DNA from 4 places in the Pseudoalteromonas sp. NFXS39 genome. Region 1 is predicted to be linked to each of the others. Evidence: predicted binding sites of a transcription regulator. Region 1 holds the regulator's gene; each other region holds the start of a gene.
What was found. The regulator sigma-54, encoded in region 1, starts transcription at its own class of promoters, with help from an activator protein. The targets are predictions, from matches to a motif close to GTTGGCACGNNNNTNGNNT.
Positions count from the first base shown of each region.

Region 2: J3455_RS15640 (DUF3192 domain-containing protein) is a predicted target of sigma-54. The motif match lies at 1,609-1,627, and genes of this name have one in related genera.
Region 3: dps (DNA starvation/stationary phase protection protein Dps) is a predicted target of sigma-54. The motif match lies at 1,263-1,281, and genes of this name have one in related genera.
Region 4: J3455_RS03630 (P-II family nitrogen regulator) is a predicted target of sigma-54. The motif match lies at 3,448-3,466, and genes of this name have one in related genera.

Region 1 is NZ_JAGDEC010000007.1:146,284-154,543, reverse strand. Features, by position in the region: gene J3455_RS14445 (YgiQ family radical SAM protein) at 1-1,085, shown strand, start outside; gene mgtE (magnesium transporter) at 1,120-2,478, opposite strand; gene J3455_RS14435 (HPr family phosphocarrier protein) at 2,690-2,962, opposite strand; gene rapZ (RNase adapter RapZ) at 2,978-3,823, opposite strand; gene ptsN (PTS IIA-like nitrogen regulatory protein PtsN) at 3,824-4,276, opposite strand; gene hpf (ribosome hibernation promoting factor) at 4,280-4,567, opposite strand; gene J3455_RS14415 (RNA polymerase factor sigma-54) at 4,595-6,091, opposite strand; gene lptB (LPS export ABC transporter ATP-binding protein) at 6,209-6,934, opposite strand; gene lptA (lipopolysaccharide transport periplasmic protein LptA) at 6,931-7,452, opposite strand; gene lptC (LPS export ABC transporter periplasmic protein LptC) at 7,442-7,996, opposite strand; gene kdsC (3-deoxy-manno-octulosonate-8-phosphatase KdsC) at 7,993-8,260, opposite strand, start outside.
Region 2 is NZ_JAGDEC010000008.1:150,601-158,860, forward strand. Features, by position in the region: gene J3455_RS15625 (SO_0444 family Cu/Zn efflux transporter) at 1-70, opposite strand, end outside; gene zntR (Zn(2+)-responsive transcriptional regulator) at 54-467, opposite strand; gene J3455_RS15635 (D-2-hydroxyacid dehydrogenase) at 562-1,506, shown strand; gene J3455_RS15640 (DUF3192 domain-containing protein) at 1,669-2,049, shown strand; gene J3455_RS15645 (GGDEF domain-containing response regulator) at 2,081-3,004, opposite strand; gene J3455_RS15650 (response regulator) at 2,973-6,401, opposite strand; gene J3455_RS15655 (PhoH family protein) at 6,463-7,860, opposite strand; gene rapA (RNA polymerase-associated protein RapA) at 8,160-8,260, shown strand, end outside.
Region 3 is NZ_JAGDEC010000006.1:305,880-314,139, forward strand. Features, by position in the region: gene J3455_RS13425 (substrate-binding domain-containing protein) at 1-616, shown strand, start outside; gene J3455_RS13430 (CBS domain-containing protein) at 696-1,115, shown strand; gene dps (DNA starvation/stationary phase protection protein Dps) at 1,349-1,867, shown strand; gene corA (magnesium/cobalt transporter CorA) at 1,927-2,883, opposite strand; gene J3455_RS13445 (serine hydrolase domain-containing protein) at 3,005-4,234, opposite strand; gene J3455_RS13450 (hypothetical protein) at 4,262-4,876, opposite strand; gene J3455_RS13455 (helix-turn-helix domain-containing protein) at 4,908-5,120, opposite strand; gene J3455_RS13460 (hypothetical protein) at 5,295-5,678, opposite strand; gene J3455_RS13465 (tellurite resistance TerB family protein) at 5,861-6,511, shown strand; gene J3455_RS13470 (hypothetical protein) at 6,557-6,805, opposite strand; gene J3455_RS13475 (AraC family transcriptional regulator) at 6,962-7,732, shown strand; gene J3455_RS13480 (helix-turn-helix domain-containing protein) at 7,729-7,935, opposite strand; gene J3455_RS13485 (DUF2975 domain-containing protein) at 7,935-8,260, opposite strand, start outside.
Region 4 is NZ_JAGDEC010000002.1:15,138-23,397, reverse strand. Features, by position in the region: gene mrcB (penicillin-binding protein 1B) at 1-1,411, opposite strand, end outside; gene J3455_RS03640 (YqaE/Pmp3 family membrane protein) at 1,503-1,664, opposite strand; gene J3455_RS03635 (ammonium transporter AmtB) at 1,825-3,054, opposite strand; gene J3455_RS03630 (P-II family nitrogen regulator) at 3,064-3,402, opposite strand; gene J3455_RS03625 (diguanylate cyclase domain-containing protein) at 3,584-4,813, opposite strand; gene J3455_RS03620 (S10 family peptidase) at 5,057-6,574, shown strand; gene J3455_RS03615 (hypothetical protein) at 6,693-7,259, shown strand; gene J3455_RS03610 (5-formyltetrahydrofolate cyclo-ligase) at 7,273-7,869, shown strand; gene rpiA (ribose-5-phosphate isomerase RpiA) at 7,924-8,260, shown strand, end outside.

The DNA.
Region 1 (8,260 bases):
GTTATGGTGATGACAAAATCCCTGCGTATGAAATGATTAAAACCTCAGTGAACATTATGCGTGGCTGCTTTGGTGGTTGTTCTTTCTGTTCGATCACAGAGCACGAAGGGCGTATTATTCAAAGCCGTTCAGAGCAATCAATTATTGATGAAATTGAACAAATTCGTGACAAGGTACCGGGCTTTACAGGGGTTATTTCTGACTTAGGTGGACCGACTGCGAATATGTATAAGTTGCGCTGTAAGAGTAAAAAAGCAGAGAGTACTTGCCGTCGTTTATCATGCGTTTATCCTGATATTTGTAAGCATATGGACACGGATCACACGCCAACCATTGAGCTTTATAAAAAAGCCCGAGATGTGAAGGGTGTGAAGAAAATCTTAATTGCTTCAGGCGTACGCTATGACTTAGCAGTTGAAGATCCACGCTATGTAAAAGAGCTGGTTACCCATCACGTAGGCGGGTATTTAAAAATTGCCCCTGAGCATACCGAAGATGGCCCATTATCTAAGATGATGAAGCCGGGTATGGGTGCTTATGATAAGTTTAAAGAGCTATTTGATAAATACTCAAAAGAAGCAGGTAAAAAGCAGTATCTGATCCCGTACTTTATTTCTGCTCACCCAGGAACTAAAGACGAAGACATGGTTAATATGGCGCTTTGGTTAAAGAGTAATGACTTTAAGCTTGATCAAGTACAAAACTTTTATCCGTCGCCAATGGCCAACGCAACGACGATTTATCATACTGAGATGAACTCGTTACGCAATATTAAAAATAACACTGAGCAAGTGCCTGTACCAAAAGGCGCCCGCCAGCGTCGTTTACACAAAGCGATTTTACGTTACCATGATCCTGCTGGTTGGCCGATGATCCGTGAAGCGCTAAGAAAAATGGGCAAAGCGAATCTAATCGGTAAGGGGCCAAACTGTTTGGTACCGGAAGAAGGTCGCAACGAGAAAGCAGCTAAAGGGAAGGGCGGTAAAGGCCGCGCGGCACTGACTCGTCATACCGGTTTTAGCCAGTTTAAAAAGGCCAATACTAAACCAAGAGTTGGTAAAAATAAGCAGCGTGCAAGTAAATAAAAATAAATACGGCCCTTAAAGGGCCGTTTTCAGATTAGATTAATAACCACGTTGCAGTACCTAAGAAGGCAAAGATACCGACAATATCGGTAACGGTTGTGAGTACCACACTGCCAGCGAGGGCAGGGTCAATTTTCATTTTCTTGAGAATTAATGGAATGCTTGCACCCGCAATACCTGCAGCAACCAGGTTCATAAACATTGCAAAGGCTAATACTGCACCGAGCTTAAAGTCCCATTGCCATAGGGCAACAACACCGGCAATTAATATCGACCAAATAACGCCATTCAGTGCGCCAATCGCTAATTCCTTGAGTAATAAGAAGCGTTGGTTAGTTTGATTAATATGGCCAACGGCTATACCACGAATAACCAGTGTTAAAGTTTGACTGCCTGCAACGCCACCCATTGAAGGTACGATACCATTGAGTACTGCCAAAATAGGCAAAATTGCTAAGGTATTTTCAAAAAAGCTTGCCACAATTGCTGCTAGCAATGCGGTTAATAAGTTAACTCCAAGCCAAATAGAGCGACGTTGCGAACTTTTTAGCACTGGCGCAAAGGTATCTTCTTCGTCATCAAGACCAGCGAGGCTTAGCATGCTATGTTCAGCATCTTCGCGGATTACGTCAACGATATCATCGATGGTAATACGACCTAGCAAGTGTGCGTTGTCATCAACAACCGGGGCTGAAATCCAGTTATGACGTTCGAAAAGTTGTGCTACATCACTTTCATCCATTGAAATAAGTATAGACTCACAATCTTCATCCATTAAATCGCGAACAATTTTATCAGATGGGCTTGTCAGCAGTGTAGTTAACGAAAGTGCTCCTAGGAAGCAGTTATGCTTATCAACAACGTATAAGTCATCAGTACCTTCTGGTAGCTCACCTCGTAGGCGTAAATAGCGTAGCACTACATCTAAAGTAACATCTGGGCGAATTGTTACCGTATCGCTGTTCATCAAGGCACCGGCAGAGCGCTCTTGATAAGAAAGTGCCTGAGTAGCCCTTTCTCTATCTTGCGAGTCCATTGCACTAACTACGTCTTGATATACGGTATCAGGAAGGCTACGTAAAACCTCACCTAAGTCATCGTCGTCCATGTCCTCGGTGGCGGCAGCAATGTGCTCAGGTTCCATCTGCGCAATAATACCAAGACGTACATCTTCAGACAGTTCTTCTAGAACATCACCACGCACATCTGGATCAACCAGCTGCCAAAGCATACGACGAATTTTATGGGGAGAAGACTCAAGTAAAAGGGCTGTATCACAAGGCGCCGTTTTGGCTAACATACCGCGCACTTGAACAAATTGACCACTATTGAGTGACTTGGTCACTTGTTTGAGTTGTTGTAGTGGGTAATCTTGTTCAAAGGCTTCTGGCATTGGCGTCCTTACAACTGAAAAAAGTTTATATAGGCTGAGCAAATACAGCATAGTTGCTTTGTGGTGTATTTGCAGAGATATCGTCGCACTGTGATAAATTTATTAAGAGTTTTGCAACTTAGAAAAGCGAGCGATATAAAAGTAGGATATTTAAAGGGAATTTCAAATATCCTAATTAAGTTTACCGTAAATCTTGAAGGCTTAGCAAATGCTATTCTTGCTCGTGAAAGCGCTGTGCGATTAATTCACCGATTGCAGTTAATGCTGCATCAGCATCAGGGCCTTCACAAACGACTCTAACTTCTTTACCTTGACTGCTTTCAAGTAGCATTAACGCCAATACGCTGTCACCTTCAGCTTCTTTATCGTCTTGATAAAGCGTAATTTTAGCATCAAATTGTAGTGCTAATTGGGCTAAAACAGTGGCTGCGCGAGCATGTAAGCCGAGTTTGTTTTGAATTAAAAAGGTATCTTCAGCGCGCATTATAATAGTGCCTAATTAAATGTCTTGTTCACGGTGGCGAATTTTTACATTGTCATGGCTTTTAGCAAAACTCTCACCAATTGTTTGCGCTAAGTAAACAGAGCGATGTTGGCCACCAGTACAACCAATGGCAATGGTAAGGTAACTTCGGTTGTTACGCTCTAAATGTGGTAGCCATGTTTGCACAAATGTTTGAATTTGCCATGTGAACTTTTGCACTATGCTGTGGCTAGCTAAGTAATCTTTTACTGGTTGATCTAGACCCGTTAGCGGCTTCAAATCAGGTTCCCAGTGTGGGTTAGGTAAAAAACGTGCATCAAATACGTAATCAGCTTCTTTTGGAATACCGTGTTTAAACCCGAAAGACATAAAAGTGATAATCAGTTTTTTATCCTTTTTACCCAAAATCTTTTCGCGAATTGATTCTGCTAACTGATGAACACTGAGATCTGTGGTATCAATCATAAAATCAGCACGAGTGATCAACACATCGAGTAAGACTTTTTCTTGTTTAATAGCCAGATCAAGTGGCAAAGAATCAATGGATAATGGGTGTAAACGACGAGTCTCTGAAAAGCGTTTTATCAGGGTTTGGTCATCACTGTCTAAGTAAAAAAGTGTTGGATTTGCGAAACCAGGAAGGTACTCAAGAATATCATTAAATTCTTGCTGCTCTTTTGGAAGGTTACGCACATCAATACTGACCGCTATTTTATCGTAGTTATCTGATACGCTACGCACGAGCGAAGGCAGTAAATTGACTGGAATATTATCAACGCAATAATAACCTAAGTCTTCAAGTACTCGTAAAGCGACCGATTTACCTGAGCCTGAGCGACCGCTGATAATGATTAATTCCATTTATGCCTCTGCTGATATAACCTGAAACAGTTGCTGATCGGTAGTAGCGCTACGCAGCTGTTTACAAAACTCTTTATCTTTAAGTCTATCAGCAATTGTTGATAAGGTCTTTAGATGAAGCTGAGAGTCACCATCTGGTACGATGAGTGCTACGAAAATGTCAACAGGGCGATTATCAATTGCATCAAAATTGATTGGGGATTCACTCACTATGACAAACGCCTGAGGTTCATCGGCGCCACTCATTCGGCCATGTGGAATAGCAATACCTCGGCCAATACCGGTGCTACCTAGCTTCTCTCGGTTGAGTAAAGCATTTAGGATATCTTGTTGAGATAAATGAGGAAGCTGCTGGTGAGCCAGTTCGCTGATATATTCAAGAATTCTTTTTTTGCTATTAAAAAGGACCGCAGCTTTGCTGCAGTCCTGATTAGTAAGTGAACTTAGTTTCATAATTTAATGTCGAGCTAATTTCTCTTTGTGTTTAATGACTTGGCGATCAAGCTTATCGATCAACGAGTCAATGGCTGCGTACATATCTTGATGTTCTGTAGAAGCGAACAATTCGCCTCCGTTTACATGTAAAGTTGCTTCTGCTTTTTGGCTTAATTTTTCTACATCTAGAATGACATGAACATTATTAATATGGTCAAAATGCCTTTCTAGTTTCGCAAACTTGGTGTTTACATAGTCTCTTAATGAATCAGTGATTTCTACATGACGACCAGTTAAATTTAGTTGCATAAGCATTTTTCCTTCTATGTAAAACGTCTAAATCAAACTCTTACGCTGATTAGACGGAGGTATTGCTAGAGACTCACGATATTTTGCAATTGTACGTCTAGCTACTTTAATTCCTTGCTCAGCCAATATATCTGCAATTTTGCTATCACTCAATGGTTTAGCCGAGTTTTCTGCAGCGACTAACTTCTTGATTAAAGCGCGTATTGCTGTTGAAGAACACTCACCACCATTTTCAGTGCTGACATGGCTTGAGAAGAAATATTTCAACTCAAAAATACCCCTAGGGGTATGCATATATTTTTGCGTTGTTACTCGTGAAATCGTCGATTCATGCATTTCGACCATTTCAGCAACATCATTTAGCACCATCGGCTTCATTGCTTCTGGGCCATGCTCAAAGAAAGCTTGTTGTTGTTGAACGATACAGTTGGTCACTTTTAATAGTGTATCGTTACGGCTTTCTAAGCTCTTAATAAACCACTTTGCTTCTTGTAAGTGAGAGCGAATAAATTGGCTGTCGCTACTTGATTTAACAGAGCGAGACATAGCCGCATATTGGCTGTTCACTCTAATCTTTGGCATACTATCTGGGTTTAACTCAACCACCCAGCGACCTTTTACTTTTTTCACTGATACATCAGGTATGACGTACTCAGACTCTTCGCGTACTATGCTATCCGCAGGCTTAGGGTTTAAGCTGTGAATTAGCGTCATTACTTCTTTAAGCTCATTTTCTTTAAGCTTAGTCTTTTTCATCAAAGTTCGATAGTCGCGACTCGCTAATAATTCGATATGCTCAGATAAAACCATTTTAGTTTCAGCTAAATATGGCGTGTTTGCATCGAATTGGCGAAGTTGAATACACAGGCATTCCTGTAAACTACGCGCGCCAATACCGACAGGATCAAACAATTGAATTCTCTTTAGGACCGCTTCGACTTCATCAAGTTCGATTTCTTCTTCATCACTATTTTGATTAAAGCTCTCGACGATATCTTCACAGCTTACCGTTAAAATACCAGAGTCATCGATAGCCTCAACAATTGCCACAGCAATCGCTTCATCAGTCGGACTAAAGGGAGTTAGCTGTAATTGCCACATAAGGTATTCGTGAAGGGTTTCGGTCGATGCACCTTGATAAATAGATTCATCTTCTGGCATTGGCCCTGATGATGTTGATGGAGCGGCACTCATGTACTCATCCCATGTAACATCCATGGCTAAATCGTCACTTACAGTGTCTTTATTTAGAGCATCACTGCTTTCTTGTTCATATTCGCTAGGTGCTTCGTCTGCAGAAGCGCTGACTTGCACATCGTCAGATTCAGCTTTTTGCTCATTTTTGCCGATGCTTTCTTCGTTGTAATCCGCTTCTTCCACTTCAAGTAAAGGGTTACTATCTAGCGCCTCTTGAATTTCTTGTTGGAGATCCAATGTACTGAGCTGCAACAAACGAATAGCTTGTTGCAGTTGTGGAGTCATTGTAAGTTGCTGGCCCATGCGCAGCTGTAATGATTGCCTCATGTATCCCTAACAATCCTTTTTTTAAGTTATCGATAACTGTGCAAAGACAGTTAAGTTATTATCGATTTATTGTCATTGTTATAAGTCTAGCAGATGCTCTAGTCGGTGGCGTAATGGTTACAGCCTAAATTGCTCGCCTAGATAAACATCGCGTACAGTTTGGTCAGCTAATACGTGCTCAGGTGTGCCTGATGCAATTAGCTCCCCATGAGAAACAATGTAGGCTTTTTCACAAACATCAAGGGTTTCTCGAACATTATGGTCAGTAATTAGTACACCAATACCACGATTTTTTAGGTGCTCAATAATTTTCTTTATATCTAACACTGAAATTGGATCAACACCAGCAAAAGGCTCATCTAAAAGGATAAATTTAGGATTAGCGGCTAATGCGCGAGCAATTTCAACGCGGCGACGTTCACCACCAGATAGCGCCATACCTTGACTATCACGGATGTGTTGGATGCTAAATTCATCTAATAAGCTATTTAGAGTTTCTTCCCGCGTGGTTTTATTTAGATCTTTACGAGTCTCTAAAATAGCCATCAAGTTTTGGTAAACTGTTAACTTTCGAAAAATCGAAGATTCTTGCGGTAGATAACCAATACCCAACCTCGCACGGCTGTGCATTGGCAAAAGGGTAATATCGTTATCATCGATGCTAATTTTACCTTTGTCGCTCGGAACTAGGCCTACAATCATGTAAAAAGTCGTGGTTTTACCAGCACCATTTGGGCCAAGCAAGCCAACAATACTGCCTGCTTCAACTTCCAGACCGACATTTTTAACCACTTGGCGGCCTTTGTAGCTCTTAGCTAAAAGCTCTGCTTTTAATGTGCTCATGGTTGGCCTTTATTGTCTTTTTTATTTTCAACAGGTACTAAAATAGTGTGTACACGATCTGATGAGTTTTCGTCTTTTTCAGCACTGATAAGCTGCTGAGCCATATCATAGGTAATGCTTTTCGCTGTTACTTTTTGACCAGCTTGGGTAACTTCAGCTTCACCGTTTAAGGTTAAGAAGCGTTTCGCAACATCATAACGAACTTCTTCAGCACTGGCGCTCATTACGGAACCATCCGTTTGTTTTTCTTCGAAGTAAGCTGGTTTGCCTGTTGCAATAATTAGCTCTACTGTACCTTCGGTATCACCGCCGTGTGCTTCAAGACGTTCTGCTGTAATACGACGATTACCATGCACGATCTCTACGTTACCTTCAAATATGCCAACGCCATCTTTTAGTTTACCAACTTGGCGATCTGAGCTAATGCTAATTTGTGCGCCAGTTTGCTCGGCAGCGGTGCCGGAAAACGCAATCAATAAGCTTGGGATCAGGAGTAATTTCTTCAGTTTATTGGTCATAGTATATGGTTCGTGTATGGTTAGTTAACTCAACAATTTCGGTTTTTAAATCGGCTTTTAAGCCTTTACCGGTAATCTTTAAATTCGGTCCTGTTAGTGTTACAGGTTGCTTTGAAAACATGGTCATTTTATTAATGTCGACATTAATGTTTTCTGCTTTTATATCTTCGATCATACCGTTATGGGTTAAGTTTTTAGCAACTACATCCCCTTCAAAAATCAGCTGATCATTTTCGTATAAAGTGGCTTCTTTGGCTTTTACTTGCCAAACCTGCTGGTCGCCATAAATAGTAAATACAGGTTGCTCAAAAAAGGTAAACCCTAATTGTTGATACAACTCCATTTTAGCCGCAGCTACTTTATGACTGATTTTTCCTTGCTCGTCATAAGCAGTTTGCTTTAACGCCACCGCAGTGTAATCAGGCGTTGCAATGATCTCGTCTTCACTAGTTATTGTGTCTGCTGATTGATTAAAGTACGGATACCACAACCACACCATGCAACAAACAAAAACAACACTCAGTAAAATACGGGCTATATTCATGCGCTGGTTCCATCGCTAGTTAACGGCTTACCGTTTTCTAACATCAGTAAATCAGTTAATTCACGCACGGCTCCAAAGCCACCTGGTAATAATGTGGTGTAATGAGCCAGCTTTTTAATTAGTGGGTGTGCGTCGTTAACAGCAACAGCAAACCCTACTTTTTCCATTACTGGTAAGTCTGGACCATCATCACCAATATAGGCAATTTGCTCATCAGTTAGCCCCAGTTTATCCTTTAACTCTTGATAAGCAATTAGCTTATCT
Region 2 (8,260 bases), on a different contig from region 1:
TGAATAAGCCTAGCATTAACCAAGGTGCTGAGAGTAAAAACAGGTGCCAAAAATTAATGAGTAAGTCCATCGATATCCTCCAGCGTCGTTAGTATCGAACAGTTTTCAGCAGGTTCTTCACCGCCACAACATTTATCTGCCAATAATGAAAGTGAGTCATAAAAGCGAGTAAGCTCTGCAATTCTTTGTGCAACGAGATCACGTTTTTGTAACGTCATCTCTTTAACTTCATGGCAAGAGTGCTGATCTTTATGAAATTTAATCTGAAGTAGCTCTTTAATCTCAGCCAAACTAAAGCCAACATTCTTTGCTCTGAGAATAAAAGCCATTTGCTTATAATCATCCTCAGAGTAAAAACGATATCCTACGTCTGAACGCGAACTTGGCGTTAACAAACCATGCTTTTCGTAGTACCTTAGCGTATCTGTTGAGACACCCAACTGACGGGCAAACTCACCTATTTTCATCACCGTCTCCATTGTGAAGCGTTTATTTATTATGCTCACTATAAACCTTGGAGTACACCCCAAGGTCAAGCAATAAATTAAAAAAGGAAAGCACATGAATATTACTGTCCTTGATGCAGCGACATTAGCCAACACTTCGTTAGATGCCTTAGCGCAATTAGGTAAATTAACCTGTTATGACTTAACCAACCAAGAACAAGTTGTTGAGCGCAGCCAAGATGCAGATGTAGTTATCAGTAATAAAGTGGTGATTGATCAGCACGCCATGGCTAAGCTGACTAATTTAAAACTCATTTGCGTTGCAGCCACAGGTACTAACAACATTGACTTAGAGGCGGCTAAGAAGCATAACATTGCAGTGACAAATGTAGCGGGCTATTCAACACCAAGTGTGGTGCAACATACCTTTACTCTAATCACTAATTTATTGGGTAATACTCACAGATACATTAATGATTGTCAGCAAGGCTTATGGCAAAAAAGCCCGATGTTTTGTCGCCTAGATTACAGCTTTAATGAAATTGCCAGCAAAACATTGGCAATTGTTGGTTATGGGTCACTGGGTAAAGCCGTTGCCGACGTAGCACGAGTCTTTGGTGCCAAAGTCATCATCAGTGAGCGTAAAGGCCAAGCACCTCGTGAAGGTCGCGTCAGTTTTAATGACGCCCTAAAAACAGCGGATATTATTAGTGTTCACTGCCCGCTAACTGATGAAACTCGCAACCAAATAGCCGCGGAAGAGTTAAGAATGATGAAACCGTCAGCCATCATTATTAATACCGCCCGTGGTGGTATCATCAATGAAGCTGATTTAGCAGATGCATTGGCTAATAATATCATTGCTGGAGCTGGTGTTGATGTACTCAGCAAAGAACCCGCAGAGCAATCAAACCCGCTAGCACTCTACAAAGGGTCAAACCTATTGCTCACGCCTCACATCGCATGGGCAAGCCAAGAGTCTATTGTTCGCTTAGTTAACGAAATAGCTTTAAATATTCAGGCATTTAATCAGGGCGAGATGCGTAACAGGTTGGTCTAAAAGGCAATATATTAGTCAATAGAGCTAAGTAGTTAGTGATTTTTTACTTAGCCCCATTGCGCAAAATAACATTAACCCAATGATTTTATTAGAAATAAAATTTTTGGCAAGCAGTTTGCTATCAAGGTTTAACTATAAAACAATTTCTTAGGGATAAAAAACATGAAAAAAGCACTTCTAATTGCCGCTCTAACTGCACCATTTTTAACTGGCTGTGTCATCGCTGTTTCTGACGGTGAAGCCGACACTCATTGGGCTGGTAGTTCTTCTAGCTGGGAAAAACAGCATAAAAGTAACCGTGAAGTGATTTCTAATCTCGCATTAGATACAAGCTACCAAACCGTATTAAACAAACTGAATACACCTAACTTTACCGAGTTGTTAAAGCAAGGTGATGATGTTTATCAGGTATTATTCTATGTAACACATAGCATTCATTCTGATGGCAAGATGACTAAAGACGAGTGTACGCCACTCGTATTTAAAAATGATAAGTTAATTGGTGTGGGTGATACAATTTATAAATCGCTAAGTAACGGCTAATTAGCAAGCTAAAGTTAAGAGTAGGCTTTGCCTACTCTGATTCAGTTACAGCGATCATTCTCGATACAATTTGATCTCGCCCGGCATCTTTAGCCTGATAAAGACCTAAATCAGCCTCTTCTAGCAAGGTTTGTTCTGCATAAACCTGACCATTTTCTGTGGTCGCAATACCAATACTAATTGTGACATGGTCGGCATTTAGCGACGCTTTGTGTAGAATGTTTAACTCATTCACTGCATTTCGTAGTTTATTTGCAAACGAGATAGCCTCATTGGCAAAGGTATTTGGAAGTACCGCAGCAAACTCTTCACCACCATAACGAGCAACAAAGTCACTGCCTCGCTCACACGCCCCAACTAAGGCATGAGCAATTTTTTTTAAGCAGTCATCACCTGCACGATGGCCATAGCAATCGTTGTAACGTTTAAAATGATCGACATCCATTAATAACACTGATAATGGAGTTTGATCTCGACGACACCGGCGCCACTCTCGCGCTAAGTTTTCATCCAAATAACGTCTATTTGGGATCTCAGTTAAGCCATCAATTGAGGCGAGCATTTCGAGTAAGTCATTTTTTTGTTTGATCAGCAGCTGATTGCGTACACGGGCACGAACGATAGCAGCACTAAATGGTTTCGTGATGTAATCCATCGCGCCTAATTCAAGGCCCTTAGCTTCGTCATCATGGCTGGTATTTGCAGAAATGAATATAACAGGCAACATACTGGTGGCAGCGTTTTCTTTTAACTTAGTTAGCACTTCATAACCGTCAATGCCTGGCATCACAATATCCAAGATCAATAAATCAACAGTCTGCGTTTTTAAAAACGTCAGTGCTTTTTCGCCACTCTCTACACAAAAAACATCATAGTCTTGCTGTAATGTTTTCTCTAATACCAAGCGATTTAACGGATCGTCATCAACAATCAGTACCTTGGCTCTTTTCAACATCAGTAGATCCTTGTTCAATGATAAATGCAATGACCTGTTTTATTTGCCATTGCAATTCATCATTTAATTGCTCGGGCAATTCGCCATCTGCTTTAAGCCTAGCTTCACATTGTTGTGCGCACGCTGACAATCGCTTAAAACCAAGATTGCCAGCTGATCCTTTAACATTATGAACTACACGAACCAACTCATTGGTAGTTTTTAATGTAGAGATTTGTAATAGCTGCTCAGCTGCCATAGTCGCAAACTTCGACAACATAGTTAATACTAACTTAGTATTATTTGCAAACTGAGACATTATAAAAGCTTGATCAAAAAAGACTTCTTTTGGCCTATCCAACTCACTCATTGCTAAAAATAATTTACTGGCAACAATAGGTTTAGTGAGATGCTTATTCATACCGGCCGAAATAGAATGCTCAATATCTTCGCTTTCACTGTGTGCAGTGAGTGCATAAATAGGCATTTGCTCTTTAGTGAAAGACTGACGAATAATACGCGTTGCCTGACAACCATCCATTTCTGGCATCTGAATATCCATAAAAATGAGATCAGGTCTGAGGCTTTTTGCCAGCTCAATGCCTTTTTCACCACTGTGTGCACACACAACAGTGACATCAATTTGCTCTAAAATGCTTTTAATAATGCTTAAATTTAGTGGATTATCATCCACAGCAAGTACTAAAAGTCCAGATAGATCAGTACTAGAAGGCAATGAAACCAGCTCTTTTTTCACAGGCTCTACGGCTTTATCGAGCTGCAAGCAAAAGCAAAATTCACTGCCTTTGCCTTTTTCACTTTCAAGCTTAATTTCGCCTCCCATCAATGCAACTTCGTATTTAACAATCGCTAAACCTAAACCAACCCCCTGATGAGAGCGCGTTAATGATTCATCGCCTTGGGTAAATGCATCAAATAAGCGGCTTTGATCGGCCTTACTAATACCAATACCGGTGTCTTTGACTGTAAAACAAATAAGTTGCTGCTCAGCAGATTCCTCCACCAGCATTAAGTTTAATGTCACTGTACCTTGCTCGGTGAATTTTACTGCGTTAGTGAGTAGGTTAGCTAATACTTGCTGCAAGCAAATTTGATCACCAACCAAGTTATCACTAATACTTTGGTCACATTTGACTTTAAACTCGATATTTTTATTCGCACATAAGGGAGCTGTGATCCCCTGACAGTAATCGATTAAATCAGGCACACTAAAAGGGGCTTTATTAATTTGCACTTGCGAGCTTTCCGCGCGGGCAAAATCTAGCATACGATTTAATAAGGTAAGCAAGCTATTGGCTGCAGATTTTGCTTGCTCGGCATGGTTACGCTGCGGCTGTGTTAACCCTTGCAGTGCAATCACATCAATTAAGCCTAGTACAGCATTAAGTGGTGTGCGTATTTCATGGCTTAGGTTAGCTATAAAACGGCTTTTAGCTAATGTTGCTCGCTCAGCATCATCTTTTGCTTGCACTAAATCCGTCACATCCTGTACATGAACAACATAGTAATCCGGTGTTTGCTCAGCATTCCAAACTAATGACACGCTAATTTGTAACCACCGTTGTTGCTCTTGCTGCTCAAGACTAAAGTGATAAACTTTTTTCTTCTCATGCAGTAACTCTGTCAAGGTATCCTTTAGCGTCTGATAAGATGGCTCTGCAAATAAGTCTATTAATTTGAGGTCATTAGCGTTTTCAATTGCAAAGATTCTACGTGCTGCTTTATTTGCTTGCAGCACCTGATCTTCAAGCGAAACCAACAGCACTCCATTAGCAGCATATTCCATAGCACTGCGTAATTTAGCTTCAGAGCTTTGTAATGCATTAAGCGCATTATGCTGCTCGGTAATATCACGACCAATCGCCATAGTGCCAAGAAATTGCTGATGCTCGTTGTAAAATGGCACAATGCTAAACAGATAACTACTATCTTCTGTGGTCAATCTTTTTTGATAAGCTTGGCGGTCTTTAAGCACTTGCTTTTCAAGCTCGTTTAATTCGCCTTTATCATCACTAATATCACATAATTGCTGGCCCACTAACTTCTCTTGTGGCAAGCCAATATAACGCTCATACGCCTTATTACAGCCTAAAAACGAGCCATCGATATTCTTAAAGTAAATAAGATCCGGCACGTTATTTAGCATAGTATTTAATAACGCTAAGTGACGCTCTTTCGCATCAATACTACGGCGCAATTGTTTTGACTTTACCTGTACTTGGGAATCAAGCGCTTTATTTGCCTCTTGTAAAGATTGAACGAGCTCCTCATTACGACTAAACACCTTTTTCACACGGCTGAACCAAGGCTGCCAATCAACAGGAATCCGATAATGAACTAACGCTTGTTTGCCTTCATCATGCTGCTCAAGGTAATTCATTAAGTGCGTCATCGGTTTTACAAAAATGCGCTGACTCAACCAAAAAACAGCGCTGAACATCATCACTAAAAAAACACTCAAAAATGCGAACTCTAAAAAGATGTCATAGCCAACTGGTTCACTAAGAGCTTGCTGTGATTCATAGAAACGAGTGTAAATAGGTAAGTTGGTAGCTTCTTGTACTAAATGACTATCGTTATTTTTGCGCATATCTACCGCGACATGCGGCCAATGTTCGCTGGCACTAATGGTCGTATTAAGCGTTGCCTTTGAGCTGGCAATAACTTGGTTATCTTGATTGATAAAAATATACTCACCATAGTTAGGCGCTATTTTTTTTAACCAATTAGAAATTGCTTCAAGATCATAAATCAACACAATGTAATCGCGACTATTAGCAGCTCTTTGCTTGCCAATTGCAAAATAGGCATGACCATTAATGGTCAACACTGAGCTAGAGGCAAGATTGTTGCTATTTATTAATAAAGGTCGAAATTTATTATCTAACAAACTGGTCAGAAATTCACTTTTTGTTATGCTACGGCGCTTGATGTAAACAAAACCTTGCTCATTAACATAAGCCACGGCTTCTAAAGATTGAATAAGTGACAGAGTGGTATTAAACGAGGGGCCGAGGGCAATAACTCGTCGCCATTGATTAATTGCATAAGCCGTTGAGGCAAACTTTCCTTGCCCGACTATCTCCCCCACTCCATCGCCCACACTTTGATAGTAATAGTGATCATATTGATTCACATTACGTGTCCAACTAGGATCAAAATCATAAGAAAGTGGCTGTTCATAAAGCTTGAACATGGTGTCTATGAGGCCATCCGCGGCATTCATCGCATGGGAAAGCTGAGCAGTAATATTATTAAATCCGTTTTGCCTGCTTTCTATCACTCGCTCAAGTTTTAAGTTATACAGGTGTAAACACAAAAAAAACGCCACCAGCAGCGGCACAATAAGTGCCACTGCCAAAGAGCGATAATAATGCTTTAATGGTAAAAAATTCACTGGCTTATATGTACCTTACCTCGTTACAGCTAGGTTAACGAGGCATAAGTATACTGGCAAGCTATAAATTTTCTTCAGCAAAGCTGGCTAACCTGCTACGTACTACACCATTTAAGTTAACAGTAGCACTGCCCTCAAAATCTTTAAAACGTTCAACAATATAAGTTAAGCCAGAGGTCACTGGGGTCAAGTAGTTACTATCGATTTGAGCAAGGTTACCTGAGCAAATTAGCTTAGTGCCTTCGCCACAGCGAGTGATAATAGTTTTCAACTGCGACGCAGTTAAGTTTTGACTCTCATCCAAAATAACAACGGCATTTTGAATGCTGCGACCACGCATAAAGTTTACTGATTTAAACTGTACGTTGGCTTTTTCCATAATGTAATTGCGACTCGAAATTGGGTTTTCATCGCCTTTATGTAGTACCTCTAAGGTATCGGTGATCGCAGCCAACCAAGGCGCCATTTTCTCTTCTTCCGTGCCTGGTAAAAAGCCGATTGATTCAGCAATTTCAGGAGTATTACGGGTAACAATAACTTTATCGTAAATGCCTTTTTCTATAATCATTTCAAGGGCGCTGGCAAGCGCGAGTAAGGTTTTACCACAACCAGCGGGGCCGGTTAAGATCACTAGTTCAATACTTGGGTCAAGCAGTGCATCAAGTGCCATTCCTTGATACACATTCTTTGGTTTAACGCCCCAAGCAGTATGACTCATCAAACGTTCAACACTGATATCTTTTAAAGTAATTTGTTTATCATCGTAGCTTGTTACTCGAGCCGCAAAGTGGTCGCTTTCATCTAAAATATATTCATTACAGAACACATCGCTAATCGTGCTTTTTGCCACATGATGATAGGTATCTCGGCCTTGTTGTTCTGTTTCGCACTCACCAACATGTTGCCAAAAGTCGCCTTCAATTTTTTTATAGCCACTAGTAAGCAACGCTATGTCATCAATTAATTGGTCAGTTCTGTAATCTTCAACAAATTTAAGCCCGGCCCCTTTCGCTTTGAGGCGCATATTGATGTCTTTAGTTACAAGCACCACTTTGCTGTCGCTATGTTGCTTTTGTAAATGCACAGCACAATTGATAATTCGGTGGTCATTTTCGTTGCCTGGTAAACCTGAAATACTGTCTGCAAATAAATGGTCATTAACGATAATTAAGCGGCCACGAGAATCTGTTTTAGCCTTTTTGTTACTAGGGAGCGCGACACCCTGCAACATTTGCTCTGGCGAAGCGTCCTTTAGCACTTCATCTAAACCACGAATAGCAACACGGGCGTCACGGCTAACGTCATGTTTTCTATCTTTAATGTGGTCGAGCTCTTCTAATACTGTCATGGGGATAACAACATCGTGTTCTTGGAAAGATAAATAAGCGAGGGGTTCGTGGAGTAACACATTGGTATCAAGCACATACATTTTACTATCAAGGTTCGAAGCTTTTTCCATAGCACTTTCCTTACGTTTTATGATTTTTATGCTATACCCAATAAACTAAACAAGCGGCGGATGAAGCTATGGTTTATTCGTCAGGTATATACTCAGTTTAGTCTATTTACGACAAAAGTCCTTTTTATGACAAACAAATATATAATTATTTAACCGGTTAGAATACATACAATTTTTACCTTTAATAATGACTTAAAAAGGTTGACTAAATTTAATTGTGTGCGGCGAGTTTACTGCCTTGAAGTAGCATGGCGTTACAGGTAACATAGCCGCCTTTTTTCTTCATAGACGAGACATACATGAATTTTTCCTTAGGTCAGCGTTGGATCAGTGATACTGAGTCAGATTTAGGATTAGGCACCGTAGTTGCCCTTGAAGGCCGCCAGGTCAGCATTTTATT
Region 3 (8,260 bases), on a different contig from region 1:
ATATCGTTTAGCCTATGTAGGTACTAATAATTTTGATTATGGTGTTGCGTTAGGCAACGAATTAAAAAAATTTACTAACAAAACAACCAACCAAGTGTGTATTCAGTCAGGGCATTCAACGACACCTAATTTAAACAAGCGTATTGAAGGTGTGCGCTATGCATTATCAGGGCAAAAAGATAAACGTTTAAGCGGTGAAAATGGCTGGAGTGAGTTTGATCGCTGCCCTTTGTATAGCTTAGGCAAGCGAGAGGTATCCCTCGGCCAGCTCGACAAACTTCTTAACCTCGAAAACCCACCACTATTTTTAGCTGTAGCAGGTTTTGCCCAATTTAACCCTAACTATGCAAACGTAATTGCTAAACATAAACAGCGCATTGCTAATCAAGAGGTAGTGATCGTTTCTGCCGATACAGAGCAAATGCAATTAGACATATTAAAGCAAGGATTATCATCGGCTAACATTGGTCAAAACCCATTTGAAATGGGCCGCCTGTCTGCTGAATTGATGTATCAGTACCTAACTAAAGGTGAGCGACCCGCTAAGTCTCACTATTATTTAGACTTTCACTATTGCCAGCAAAGTAATGCTGGTACTTGCACCGTTAATCACTAAAACTTTGATCTCACTAAAGTGCAATTAACTAGATAAGGACTAGACTTACAACAACTTGATTAATTGAAAGGATTTAGCAATGACACACCTAGTTAGTGATTTGATGACGCCAGACCCGTTTGCTATTAGTGCACAAAATACCCTGCATGATGCTCATAACCTAATGAAAGAGAAGAATGTCCGTCATATCCCAGTGATCAATGAGCACGGTGGTTTAGTTGGCATGTTAACGCAAAAAATCATGATTGCTCAGGTAATGAATATCATGGCTAATTACAGCGCCAGCGCCCTTGAACGCAAAGAAAAACAAACCAAAGTAGTTGATATCATGGCTACCGATTTTACCAGTATCTCGCCAGAGCAACCGTTGCATGACGTCGCTAAGTTCTTTGTCGAAAATCGCCACGGCTGCATGCCTGTAGTTGATAAAGATAACAACTTAGTGGGAATTCTAACCTCATCTGACTTTGTTCGCTTAGCAGCAGCACTACTCTCTTAAGCCGTTAAATTTAAACTTATATCTGCACACTGAATTTTTTACATTCGGTGTGCAGAGTTTTCATACTCCACCTTAGCCATAGCTACTGCAACAAAACACAAAAAAAATCTAACCAAATAAATTCAACAACTTAACCACAAATCTCTTTTAGGCATAACGTTTGCTTCTATCTAACTAAACGTGCTTTTAAAACTAAAAGCGAAAGGAAATTAATAGATAATCTCGGAGGAGTAATGAGTAATTCATCATCAAAAGTCGCAGAATTTACAGCACCGGGTGTTAAAGACCAAGCTGCAGCTGACACAATTGCTATTTTAGACCAGCGTATGGTCGCTTTAATCGATTTACACCTCACTTTAAAACACATTCACTGGAATGTTGTTGGACCTAATTTTATTGGTGTACACGAAATGCTCGACCCGCAAGTAAGCGCAGTCCAAGAGATGACTGATACGATTGCAGAGCGTATTGCAACTATGGGTGGCGTACCTGTTGGCACACCACAATCAATTGTAGATCGCCGTACATGGGAAGACTATTCAATTGGTAAAGGTTTAGTGACTGACCATCTATCTTCACTTGATAAAGTGTACAACGGCGTCAATAAAGACCACCGTGCAGCTATCGAAAAGCTTGGTGAGCTAGACCCAGTTTCTGAAGATATGATCACCGGCCAACTGGCCGATTTAGAACAATTCCAATGGTTTGTTCGTGCGCACATTGAATCGTCTACCGGCGAATTGAAAGGCTAAACCCCCTAGGTCTATCCGAAGACCCCTTGCCCAGCATTTGCTGGGCTTTTTTTGCTTTGCTACAACCAACCTTTATGTTTAAAGAACAAATATGGTGCAAAGCCAGACAGCAACATAATGCCAATCGCAAACGGGTAACCCCATGCCCATTGCAACTCAGGCATGCTGTTAAAATTCATCCCATAGATACTTGCGACGACGGTCGGCGGTAGAAACACCACAGAAGCAATTGAAAAGGTTTTGATAATTTGGTTTTGTTCGATGTTTATAAAACCCTGAGTCGAGTCCATTAAGAAGTTCACTTTATCAAACAAGAAGGTACAGTGAGACATAAGGGTATCAATATCGAGCACAATTTCACGCAGTGATTCGCGGTCTTCTGTTGGTGCTCCTAAGTAGCGCAGTAAAAACGAGATATTCCGACGCGTATCCATCAAACATAAGCGCACCTTGCCGTTGTTATCTTCAAGACGAGAAATTCGGCTAACGGCTTCTTCTAAATCTGAGTCGTCTTCTTCAAGTACATAAGCACTGAGTTTTTCTAATTGATGGTGCATGTCTTCAAGCATATCTGCGTGGTTTTCGACTTTTTGGTCAAACAAAGTTACTAAAAGTTGCTTGGGATTATCACACGCCACTTGCCCTTTTCGAGCACGAAGTCGTAATAAACGAAAATCGGCTAATTCATCATCACGGATTGTCAGCAAACAGTTGTCTTGTAACAAACAAGCCACTGTCACCGTATTAAAGCGCCCTTCATTTGGTGACATAAAAAGCGCATGCACATGCAAGCCTTCATGGTCGATAAAACACCGGGAAGACGCCTCGATTTCTTCAACATCATCAGCACCGGGTAAGGTAATATTGAGGGTGCCTGCCAGTGCTTGTCGTTCTTCTTCTGTTGGATTTATGGTATCAATCCAGTGGGCATTTTTAATAGAAGTGACAAGAGGTGTATCAGCAGCTGGTTCGGTTTCTGTAATTACACCTTGGTCTATAGAAAAAAATCGTAACATGCGCCCTATCCTGATAAATCAATTTAAAGCAAATACTATAGCTGTTCACGTTAATGAACAATGACAATGCTACTAATTCCCGGGTAAAGCAGAAAAATAATTTAAACTTAACATCAATTACTTATTTCGCTTTTTTGAAACGCACAATAATCATACCTATCAAGATGATACCAAGGCCTATTAAGCAAGGTACAAAAGCGCTTTGCAGGGTAATATCAAAGGCTAAAAAGTCAGGGGAACCCGTTTGCCAAAGCGTCCATTCATAACCAAGTTTTGATGCAATATGTTCACCGCCGCTGCTAAGTACGATGATTGCATCATTGTTATCGGGGTTAATGCGAAGCGTGCTATTTATTGCCGGCTCATTTGCACCATCGTGGCCAAACACAAAATCTCCCGACGCTGTTGGTGCGTAAAGCATGGTACCAAGCCCCCAGATTGGTGCTCCTAAGCTAAATCCTAATGGCTCTCGCATGGTGGTGATCATTTGCGGGCTTAACTGCCCTGTTTGAGGTGATGTTAATGCTTGCACTAAAGCGATTAAGTCATGGCTACTTGCCAGTAAACCTGTGGCCGCTGCCGATGCGTATTGAAAGTGCTGGGAAGCTTGCCCACTTTTATCGTACGCAGGTGCTATGTTGTCTAACTCAGTGAGTACATCATAACTGGCATCAGTCATGTTGACTGGCTTAAAGACATTATCATTCATCCAAGTTGCAAAGCGTTGATTCGTCTTTTCTTCTACCAGTAGCTCTAGCATCAGATAGCCGCCACCAGAGTATTGAAAATCGCCCGGTGGTTTCGTGGCTTTAATTTCTCGCACACCCGTTGATGAAAGCGGGTTATCAAGCGACTCAAGTAAACTTGGTACCGTTTCACTTAGAGGAATATCAGCAAACCCCAAACCATCACTAAGCCCAGCAGTATGAGATAACAGATGAGTAAGGCTGACCTTTTGATTATCAAACTCTGAATCAGGTAATTGCCAAGCTGTTAGTTGTTCATGTATAGCTTTAGCTAGGTCAACTTTCTGCTGCTCTGCCAAAATCATCACGCCATAAGCAGTAATAAACTTGCTAAGTGATGCCACAGGGAACAACGTATTTGCAGTTATTTCATCTTTGCTTTTCGAGTAATCTTGAAAAATCACTTCGCCACTTTCAATCAAAACATAAGCTATGTTCGCTTGGTTTTCAGAAATCAACGCCTGGCTGTTGGCAATAAATTGCTCAGTGTTACCAGTCTCAGCAATTGGCTTTAAAAACCAACCACTGACACCACCATACAAACAGGTCGCAGCCCAAGCAGATGACAAAAATAGCGTTAACAAAATCGTTTTAAACCAGTTCATACCCTACTCCTTGCTGTGCAAACCGAACTAAACTACTTCGATCTGTTCAGGTTTTTTGATAAAGAAAACCATTAAAATTAATAAAGCTGCAGGGAATAAAAATAAATTCAAATAAGCAAAAATCACCGTTAACTGTAGGATACATATTAGTAGCAGTAGAATAGAAAACACCGTAAGTAGTGATGAAATACCATGGCGCTTTGTCAGTAATAAAGCCGCTGTGATTAAACCAACTAACGCATACAAGCCTAAACTCCCAGCCGATACCACCATGGCAATAACCAAAATACTATCAATCACGTCGTTCGATGCTTTATCGCCGACAACAGCAAGGTAAACATCACAAAGAACGGTAGCATGAAAAGCCAATACCAGCACCGCTAATACACATAACAAGATGCGAACGCCTTCTACATCAAACATATCTTTAAGAGCCTTGCGTAAGCTCAAGTACACATATATCTCAAGTGCACCTATGAATACAAAAATAAGGTCTGAAAAGCTTAAACTTTGTAGGTCGAGCTTAAGTGCTTCTCCTAAGCCATCAAGTGTTTCACCAAAAACTGAAATCCAGTACAAGGGAAATATGACAGCAAGTAACCCCGCTGCAATGCCTGGTATTAAATAGTCACGGTTGAACATATGCCCTCCAAAATCCTGTTGCGTTGTTAAGTTATTCGCTACCACGTTCGTACACCAAAATATCGCCCGGTTGGCAATTGAGCTCTTCACAAATAGCCTCTAGCGTACTAAAGCGGATCGCTTTCACTTTTCCGTTTTTAAGTAATGATAAATTGGTCATAGAAATACCTATGCGCTGCGATAGCTCCTTCAGCTGCATTTTGTTCTTTGCCAATTCTATATCTAGGTTGATTCGTATTTTCATAGTCTAAAAAGTACGCAGCTGGTTTATGATTGTCAAACTTTATTTTACGATTATCATAAAATAAAGAATGAAAAACATAATCACCATATGTGGAATTAAATCTGTTGTTTGAATTTCAGATATAAAAAAAGCCAGTAAATACTGACTCTTATACCGATTCGCTTTGTTTATAATTTAGGCATTAGCCTGAATGGCAGGTATTAATATTGCCGATAGAATACCCAATAAAAATATGCCACCAATGATCAATACGCCCCAAAATGACCATTGTTTTTGAACTCGTTGAAAATGCTCAACACTATCCCAACGTTTATTCTGCCAAGCCATTTCTCGGCCTTTAAAGCCCAAATAAATCGACACAATAAAACCAACATAAGGCACTAAGGCTAATAAACCAATCCATGTGCTGTTGCCAATTGCCCAAATCCAACTTAGCAAAAAAGCGCCCCAACTAAAGCCTTTAATACCCTCGGGTAAATTGTCTACCTTTCCCTGCCCTGAGTTATTTTCAGATACCATTTCAAGACTTGCTTCGGGTGGAGTGTAATTATCTGCCATGAGTTTTTCCTTATTAATAAGCAAACAGAAATCCTAACTTATAGTATTGAGTGTATTTTAAGCAAGCTGAAAGTTAGCACCTAAAACAGATAATTGTTACCTGATGTGTTTTGTAACATTTATCTCGTTTCCTTTTAATTTCAAATCGCCTAATCTGGGCACATATCTGCAAGGAGAGAACAATGAAAGACTTACAAAAGTTAGTGGGTAATTTAAATAAATCAGGTGCGCTGAGTGGTTTTTTAGGGGGTGTTGCTGGCGGCGGGCTAACTAGTTTAATGGGCGGAAAAAGTAAAAAGAACAGTAAAAAAGCCGTTAAATATGGTGCGCTAGCTGCTGTAGGTGGGCTTGCCTGGAAAGCCTATAAACAATATTCAGAACAAAAAGCGGCTCCTGTGCATCAAACGAGCTCGCGTGGTTTTGATTTTACTCCAGCCACACTGCCTGAGCAGTCATTTAGTGATGCAATCGACGATAATCATAGTGATGGGCAACTATTATTAATGCGCGCTATGATTGCAGCCGCCTATGCTGATGGCCACATTGATGAAACAGAAAGACAAAAAATCTTCACACAAGTTGAGACAATGCAATTGTCTGTGCAAGAAAAGGCCATGCTGTTCGATGAATTGAGAAAACCAATGCAACTATCCGAGTTAGTTGACGCTGTGCCAAACGCACAAATGGGTATTGAAGTATATGCAGCCAGTGCCAGTGCGATTGATTTAAACCAAGCAATTTCTAAACACTACTTAGACACATTGGCAAGTCAGTTATGTATTCCTAGCGAACTGGTGTTAAGTATTCACAGAGAACTTGCCCTATACCAATAAAAATGGGGCATCTTCGCCCCACTTTAACTAGTGCCTCAGTAATGATTAATGAGGTTTTTTAGTGCCATAACGCACCATATCTTTGCCATTTTCATACACATCATTGCTTACGTAACGACCCAGTAGTAGCTGATGTCTATCATCAAGTACTGCAACAAATGGGCGACCATCGCTATTATTTGTTGCAAGCGCAACACCAGCTACATTCTCAAGCCCTAAACCGCCATTTTCAACTAGGCGTAAAAATGTTTCTAACTCATCTAATGTTTCGATTACATCGTTATCGTTAATCATCTCAAATACTCAGTGATTGCTAATGGGCGTAGCATAGCAGGATTAAAAAAATGGTGCGAATAACAGCCCATAAAGCAACTTAGACTTGGACTAAAAATTGACACAACGGCATACAATTGAAGATACTTCCACTATCGACAGAGACAGTAAAGTTTAATGAGTAACCATTTAACGCTCGAATTAATGACCCCACAGGGCTATCTTGCCGATAGCATACAAGCTATTTGGTATGCCTCAGCGCACTCTCAAGGTGAACAATGGCTTGCCTGCGACGGTGCAACAGGGCTTGTGTTTCCTGTTACCGGTGAGGTTTTACTGGATGACAAGCCGCTTGCTGCCCCTTATGCAATACAAGAAACATCAACTCAAGCATCCAAAGTCACATTTTCATACGACGCGCAGTTTTGCGGAATTCGCTTTAACCCAACCGTATTGTCTGAACTTAAGCGAAACGCACATCCACTCCTTGCTGAGCAATCGCTGTGTGAAATTGCCGAAGGCCTACAAGATAATGCCAGCTTAGAAGCGTTTGTTGCGTTTATTAGCCGCCACTTTACTGATAATAAAAATATTAACCACAGTAACAGGCACTCAAAACACTTAATCCGCTACCTTATTGAGTTAACGCCACTCGAAACCGCTTATCAACTTGCCCCACTCAGTCAACGCCAGCTCGAAAGGCAAGTAAAGGAGCAATGCGGTGTCACCCCTAAGTATTTTGAGCGTATATACCGGGTAAAGCTTGCTAAACAAGCAATTAAAGTTAACCCTGAAATGAGTTTTGCAGATATTGCATTAGATTGTGGCTTTACCGATCAGCCTCATTTAATCAAAGAATTCAAAGCAATAATGCACATCACGCCAGCAAAATACCGCAAGTTATTAAAAGACTCTCAAACTAAACAAACAAAGCTTATTTTGCGCTAATCATCTTCAAAACGCAGAATATCACCTGGCTGACAACTTAAGTGCTTACAAATTGCATCTAAGGTTGTAAAGCGTACAGCTTTAGCTCGCCCAGCCCTCAGAACTGATAAGTTTTGTGGCGTAATACCTATCGCTTCAGCTAATTCTGCAGACTTCATTTTTCGCTTAGCTAACACAACATCTAAATCAATAATAATCGCCATTAAATCACTAACTCTTGCTCTTCTTGTAGCTGCTGTGCTTGACCCATGATCCAACCAATAACATAAATAATTAAACCCATCACTAAACCTATAATATCAGTATCTTGTATAACCACGACTCTTCCCAAATCAGTATCTGTTGCAAAGTTTAGAAGAGTAATAAGTAGTGGTGGATAGCATACAACTAGCGCAAATTGCGCCAATAATACGCCACCTAACCATTTAAAACATTGAATATTTTCAATAGCGAAGAAAGACCCACGTCGGTAGAGCAAAAATAACCGAATCAAAATTATATTGATAAGAATAAATGGCAGCAATTGCA
Region 4 (8,260 bases), on a different contig from region 1:
GTACGTCACGACCTGCAACTAATGCTGAGACCCCACCCTTTGCAACATTAACAGAGATCATCGCCGCTTCAAGCTCTTCTGTTTTAGGGCGTCTTTCTAGGTAAGGTAAACTTGCTTCAATAGACTCTTCCATTGCTGTTTGCTTTTGTAAGTCAAAATAGGTGAAGACACGTACCCCAGCATCTAACACCTGCTGATCTGGTAACAAACGTTTTAATTCGCGATTAACCAACTCTAAGTAACCCGGATATGACTTTTGCAGGCTGTCTTTCATCGGTGCAATATCAATAGGACGCTTTAACGCCGCGCGGTATTCTCGAGTATCAATAAGCTTATTTTCAACCATTAAACGAAGTACGAGATCACGGCGCTCCATTGCACGTTCGCTATAACGACGCGGGTTGTAATACGAGGGACCTTTGACCATAGCCACAAGCAGTGCAATTTGATCGTATTCAAGTTCGTCCACAGGTTTTGAGAAATAAAACTCAGCGGCAAGACCCATACCGTGAACACCTTGATTGTAAGACTGACCCAAATACACTTCATTGAGGTAGGCTTCTAATATTTCATCTTTGCTGTAGCGATAATCTAATATTAATGCGATAAGCGCTTCATTAAACTTACGCACCAGCGATCGCTCACGGGTTAAATAAATATTCTTTGCTAATTGCTGAGTTAAGGTACTACCGCCTTGCACTGTTCTACCAGCTTTAATATTACTGTATAGAGCGCGCATAATTGACCACACAGATACGCCGTGGTGTTGATAAAAATTACGGTCCTCAACCACCAGCAAGGTGTCTTTTAGCATCGGTGGAAATTTATCAAGCGGCACAAACTCACGATCTTGTTTTGAGTCATTGCCAATTCGGGCAATTTGTACCGGCTCTAATCGTGCGCTGTTCAAACGACGACCAAACTTATCTTTGATTGTTGCTAACTTTTGCCCCGAAAAGCGCAGCTCAATTACTTGTGAATCTTCTAGGCCATCATAAAACTCAAACTCACGGCGATACACTTTAATACTATTGGCTGATTTAACATACTGACCGGTACGGCTTAGCTTATTTACAGATGAGTAATTTAAGCGGTTCAATTCCCAAATAACCTCTTGCTGAGACAAGTATTGCCCAGGATAAAAGCTCATTGCACGGGCATAAACTTGTGCTGGTAACTGCCATTTATTGCCTTCAAACTGACGGGTAATTTTGGCATCTAAATAAATTAGATACAGCACCATAGCAATAATCAATGCGAGCGAAAGCTTCCAAAAGATTGACCAAAGTTTTCTTGTTACACTGGCTTTAGCTGGGCCTTTGGATGCGCGTGAGCGCTTAGTGGTATTTTTCTTTGATGTCGCCTTAGGTTTGCTAGACGATTTTTTTGCAGGAGTTTTTTTATCAGCCATTGAGTTCGCTATTGGTCAGTTAATTTTACAGGAATACACCTTGAACAGCGCAATGTTAACACCTGTAAAATTAACAGTCACTTAAACTCGTTTAGCGTGTACACAGCCATAGCGAGTGGATCACTGCTGGTATAAAAAAGATGAAGCATAAAATAATGTTAATCACTAAGTCTTTGCCTGCACCTGCTTTTAAAAATACTGCCACAGGCGGTAAAAATAGTGAAATGATTATAAGTAAGAGTTTGTTATCCATAGTTTTTCCTTATTAGTTTGGAATTTAAAGCATAGTTCAAAAATAACTATTTCGCTTATTAGAAAAAAGTTATTTAAATGCAAAAAAGCCCTACCTAAGTAGAGCTTTGATTTGAACACACAATGATATTGTTAGGTACGTGCTACTGCACGCACTTAGATTAGTTACTGCGAACTGATACAAACTCAGGGTAAGCATCAATACCACAGTCATGTTGATCCATACCGTTCAACTCTTCTTCTTCGGTAACACGGATACCCATGGTATTTTTCAGAATTGCCCACACGATTGATGATGCGATGAACACAAACCCTAAGATACATACTAAGCCAATTAATTGATTAACAAAGGTTGCATCTGAGTTTGAAAGTGGTACTAGCATGATACCTAATGAACCACACACACCATGTACAGAGATAGCACCCACTGGATCATCAATTTTTGCTTTATCAAGCGCAACAATACTAAACACAACCAGTGAGCCACCTAATAGACCAAGTAAACAAGCAAGTAATGGAGTTGGTGATGCTGGCTCAGCAGTAATTGTTACAAGACCTGCTAATGCACCATTTAGAACCATAGTTAAATCAGCTTTACCCCATAACACTTTACACACGAATAGTGCTGCAATAGCGCCACACGCTGCTGCTGCATTAGTGTTTAAGAAGATTTTACCTACTGCTGTTGCATTTTCAGCGTCAGAAACAAGTAGTTGTGAACCACCGTTAAAACCAAACCACCCCATCCAAAGGATTAATGTGCCAAGTGTTGCTAACGGTAAGTTAGAACCTGGAATTGGATAGATTTCACCGTTTTTACCGTATTTACCTTTACGAGCACCTAGGAAAAGTACACCAGCTAGCGCTGCCGCAGCACCTGCACCATGAACGATTGCAGAACCAGCGAAATCAACAAAGCCCATTTCAGATAAGAAGCCTGCGCCCCAAGTCCAGTAACCTTCGATTGGGTAGATAAAACCAGTTAAAACAACAGTAAAAACTAAGAATGCCCATAACTTCATACGCTCAGCCACCGCGCCAGATACGATTGACATAGCCGTTGCTACGAACACAACTTGGAAGAAGAAATCAGACTCTAAAGAGTGGTCCGCATCAGCAGCTTGAGTGCCAATTAATGCGCCAAATGAAGGAATGAAACCGCCTTCTGCATTATCAACATACATGATGTTGTAACCCACTAATAAAAACATAGTGCAGGCAATAGAAAATAGTGCAACGTTTTTAGTTAGGATTTCTGTTGTATTTTTTGCACGCACTAAACCTGCTTCCAGCATAGCGAAACCAGCCGCCATCCACATTACTAAAACACCCGACATTAAAAAGTAAAAAGTGTCGAGTGAGAACTTCAACTCTACGATAGTGTTTTCCATAATTCCCCCTTAAATTGCTTCTTCATCTAGTTCGCCCGTACGAATACGAACGATTTGGTCTAAGTCGTAAACAAAAATTTTGCCGTCACCAATTTTGCCTGTTGAAGCAATTTTTGTGATGGTTTCAACTACGCGTTGACAATTTTCGCTACGAGTTGCAATTTCAAGTTTGATTTTTGGAATAAAATCGACTTGGTATTCAGCTCCACGATATAGTTCAGTATGACCGCGTTGACGACCAAAGCCTTTTACATCAACAACTGTCATCCCCTCAATGCCTAAATCAGCCAATGCTTCACGTACATCATCAAGTTTGAATGGCTTTATTATTGCACTAATCATTTTCATAGTGGCCCCCTTCGGACGCTTATTGTTATCCTGTTGGTTTATACAATCCAACCTTTGTGCCATTATTTTTTATTCTTTAATTTCAATTATTTATTAATAAAAACTAGTTTTTGCACAAAAAAAATGCACCCTAATGGTGCGTTTTTTTAACAATTAGCCAGCGCTGGTGCAGTAAGCACAACTATAACTGAACTAAGCAGTTCCGATCTTGCTGTTTGGCTTGATATAAGGCTTTGTCAGCAATGCGCATCGCAGCTGTAAGTGATACTTTTTGGAATAGGGTCATACCGATGCTCATCGTTAATGAATAAGGCTCACCGTTAATTGAAAAAGCATGACTCGCTAACTGCTCTCTGAAAATATTGAGTTTAGATTCTGCGTTAGCTAAATTCATATTGTGCAGAACCACTGCAAATTCTTCGCCGCCAATTCTAGCGATAGTGAAGTCATCAAATTTAGTCTTTAAAAATGAAGACACTTGTTTTAGAGCCTGATCACCTGCTTCATGACCAAACTGGTCATTCACATTTTTAAAGAAGTCGATATCAAGCAAGGCCAGTACGTTTTCTTGCTCAACATTTTTAAGTAATTTTTCTGCGTATTGATAAAAATAGCGACGATTATGCAAGCCAGTTAAATGGTCGCGGTAGGCGCTTTCTTTTATATCGGCTATTAAAGCAAGCTGCTCCATGGTTTGCATAACACGGCAATGAAATTCTTCATTCATAAACGGCTTAGTTAAAAAGTCGTTTGCTCCGTATTTAATAAAACGCGCCGACAAGCCATGCTTACCCGCACCGGATAACCCGATAATTGCTAAGTCATCACGGCCACGGAAATTACGCACCGCTTTCACTAACTCAAAACCATCCATTGTTGGCATTGCATAGTCTGTAAGTAACAACTTAATCTCAGGGTCGTCTTTTAACATTTGCAATGCTTGCTCACCATCTTGGGCATCGCGTACATCAAACAATTGCTTTTCGAGCATTTGCTTCATTAAAGTGCGGCTCAATACTGAGTCATCGGCTACTAGCGCTTTACTCCCATCATTTCTAAGTAGTTGCGCAACAAGCTTTATCGCATAATGATATGAATCACGGTTATCTTTAACCACGTAATCTACTACACCAAGCTCTAACATTTGCTGGCGAATATATTCATCAATCTTTGATGTCAGGACCACGGTTGGAATATTTTTTGATAAGGTGTATTTAGCTACTTCGCCATTCATCGCATCAGGTAGCGTTAAATCGACTAAGGCTAAGGTGTAATCGTGCTCTGATATTAAAGAGACGCCCTCTTTTAAAGACCACGCAAAGTCAACAGCTACATCTAAATAGTGAGCAGCGAGATGACGTAACACTTGCTGTACTACTTTACTGTCTTCGACGACTAATACTCTTTGCATTGCAACTTCTCTTTTCTAAGCACGTGTACACAGATTATAAACACGCTAAATATACGTCATTTTTTAATCTAGCTAAATAATTAAGCAAAATATCTTTGCTAAAAAAATGCACTTTTTTGTAATCGTTCAGCATTTCCGGTTATTTTTCTGTTTAACAGCTAATATTGGTCACTAGTCTCATTAGTTTGTCATCGAGTTTGCTTTACTTTTTAATAGCTGCAATTCGAATAATAAGGAATCAACATGAAACTAGTTAGTTTTATTGGCTTGTCAGTGACAGCACTAACACTGACCTTCAGTACTCCAAGCTTTGCTGATAACGGACGTCGTATTGACGTTGACAGCAAAGTAGTGACAGAGCATCAAGCTCGCATTAATGGTGAGCGCTTTTCATATACCGCAACCACAGGCACACAACCGGTTTGGAATGAGCAAGGCGATGCCGTTGCAACGCTGCAATATACTTATTATACCCGCGATAAAGTAGACGATAGAACAAAACGTCCTTTGGTCTTTTCTTTCAATGGTGGCCCAGGCTCTGCCTCAGTATGGATGCACCTTGCCTATACTGGACCACGTGTATTAAAAATTGATGACGAAGGCTATCCAGTTCAACCTTATGGCGTAAAAGATAACCCTTACTCAATTTTAGACGTGGCTGATATTGTTTATATCAACCCAGTTAACACGGGTTACTCACGTGTTCTTGAAAACGAAAAAGGTGAGCTTCCGAGTAAATCAGACCAACAAAAAATGTTCTTTGGTGTTAACGCTGACATCAAATACTTAGCAGAGTGGTTAAATACTTTTGTTTCTCGCAACGAGCGCTGGCGTTCGCCTAAGTTCTTAATTGGTGAGAGCTATGGTACAACGCGTGTATCTGGTCTTGCTCACGAATTACAAAATCGCCAATGGATGTATATCAACGGCGTTATTTTAGTATCACCAACTGAAATTGGTATTAAACGAGAAGGCCCGGTAGAAGCAGCTAATCGCCTACCTTACTTTGCAGCGACAGCTTGGTACCACAAAGCCCTCAGCGCAGACTTACAAGCAAAAGACTTAGACGAGTTACTACCTGAAGTTGAACAGTTCACCGTTAATAAGTTTTTACCAGCAATTGCTAAAGGTGGTTTTTTACCTGCAGATGAAAAGCGAGCAATCATTAAGCAAGCAGCAAAATACGCAGGCTTATCTGAGAAGTTTGTTGAGCAAAACAACCTTGATATTCCAACTAATTTCTTTTGGAAAGAGTTATTACGTGAGCGCGGCCAAACAGTGGGTCGTTTAGATTCTCGTTACCTAGGTATCGACAAACGTGATGCAGGTGAGTCTCCTGATTACTGGGCAGAACTGACTTCTTGGTTACACTCATTCACGCCTGCAATTAACTATTATCTTCGTGAAGAGCTTAACTACAAAACAGATATCAAATATAACCTATTTGGTAATGTTCACCCTTGGGACCGCTCAGGCAACAACACAGGTGAAAACTTACGTTTAGCAATGGCACAAAACCCATACTTAAACGTGATGATCCAATCTGGCTACTACGACGGTGCAACAAACTACTTTGATGCTAAATACACAATGTGGCAGTTAGATCCAAGTGGCAAAATGAAAGATCGCTTAAGCTTTAAAGGCTATCGTAGTGGTCACATGATGTATTTACGCCATGCTGATTTAGAATCATCAAATAATGACTTACGTGATTTTATCCTTAAATCACTACCAGCCGAAAGCAAATCAGCAAAATACTAAACAGCGTATTTGCAAACCCATAATAGAAAAAGCCCGTTTTATGCGGGCTTTTGTTTTTCCACCAATCTATTTGGGTATATACTCAAGTCATTGATTTAAGGATTTGGATAATCAGCAAATGGCAGAAAAATTTCGTGTGATGTTTGCAGGCCTTGAAGCCGGTGTCGACCAAACACAAGCAACAGAACAACTAGCCGCAAAACTAAAAACAACAACAGACAAAGTAGCGACCCTGTTTGAGCATAAGCCATTATTTGCGCCGAGCGAGCAAGATAAAGCACTTAAACAAGCTAAGTTGCTTGCCAGTGTAGGCATTAAAGCTAAACTCCAAAGCGTTAATCAAACAGCCACCAGCAGCCAATCAACAAATTTAGCCGCACAAGCCAAAGAGCGTGAAGAACGTATTTTCGATGCCCTCGATTACATTACCAGTAGCCTTATTCGCCTAGAAGAAAAGCTAGATGACCTAGAGCAACGTTTACCTGAGCCAGAAAATAATAGTGTTGCTGATAGCGACGATAGCTGGCAAGAAGATGCTCTGCTGCTTGAAGACGAATTAACAGAGCCCGTTAAAAAACGCTCAAACACACTACTCTATTCGCTTATTGCGATGGTCATTTTATTATTAATCATTTTGGGTGTAGTGGAGCTTTTTCCTGAACTTTTCTCCTTTTTAGAAAGTTAACACTAATATTGACATGAGCAACACACGAGCAGAAATCAGACAATCCATTCGAAAAAAGCGCAATTCACTGACTGTTGAACAACAAAAAAATGCAGCGATTGCGCTAAAAGTGAATTTTATTCAATACTTAAAATCGTTAAAAACACCTAAAAACGCCCATATCGGCATTTATTTTAGTAATGACGGAGAGTTAGACACCTCATTGTTAATTAAAGAATTATGGGTGCAAGGACAGCATTTATACCTGCCTATAATCCACCCCTTCAACGGTACAACTTTATACTTTCAAAGGTATGAAGAAAATTCACCCATGACTGCAAACCGCTATGGTATCTTGGAACCCAAGTTAAATTGCAGTCAAATATGTCCTCTAGACAAGCTTGATATTTTACTTATGCCATTAGTGGCATTTGATGATCAAGGTAACCGTTTAGGAATGGGCGGCGGGTTTTATGACAAAACGTTGGCTCGGTATTACCAAGAAAACTGGCAAAAACCGATTTTGATCGGCCTTGCCCATCAATGTCAGCATGTTCCAGCATTGCCTATTGAATCGTGGGATGTACCGTTAAAATACATTATAACCCCAGAGAAAATCTACCAATGGTAAGCAAACTGTTTGTATACTATAGACCCTCTCTGACAGCTAACTGAGCACATAATTATGACGCAAGATGAATTAAAAAAAGCCGCTGCCTGGGCAGCCCTTGAGTTTGTAAACGAAAATACCATTGTTGGTGTAGGTACAGGCTCTACAGTGAATCACTTTATTGATGCACTTGATACAGTAAAAGACACCATTACTGGTGCGGTTTCTAGCTCTGAGGCTTCAACTGAAAAGTTAAAAGCACTGGGTATAGAAGTATTCGAGCTAAACGATGTATCAAGCCTTGATGTGTATGTTGATGGCGCAGACGAAATCAACCCACAAAATGAAATGATCAAAGGCGGTGGTGCAGCGCTGACACGCGAGAAAATCGTTTCAGCGGTAGCAAAACAAT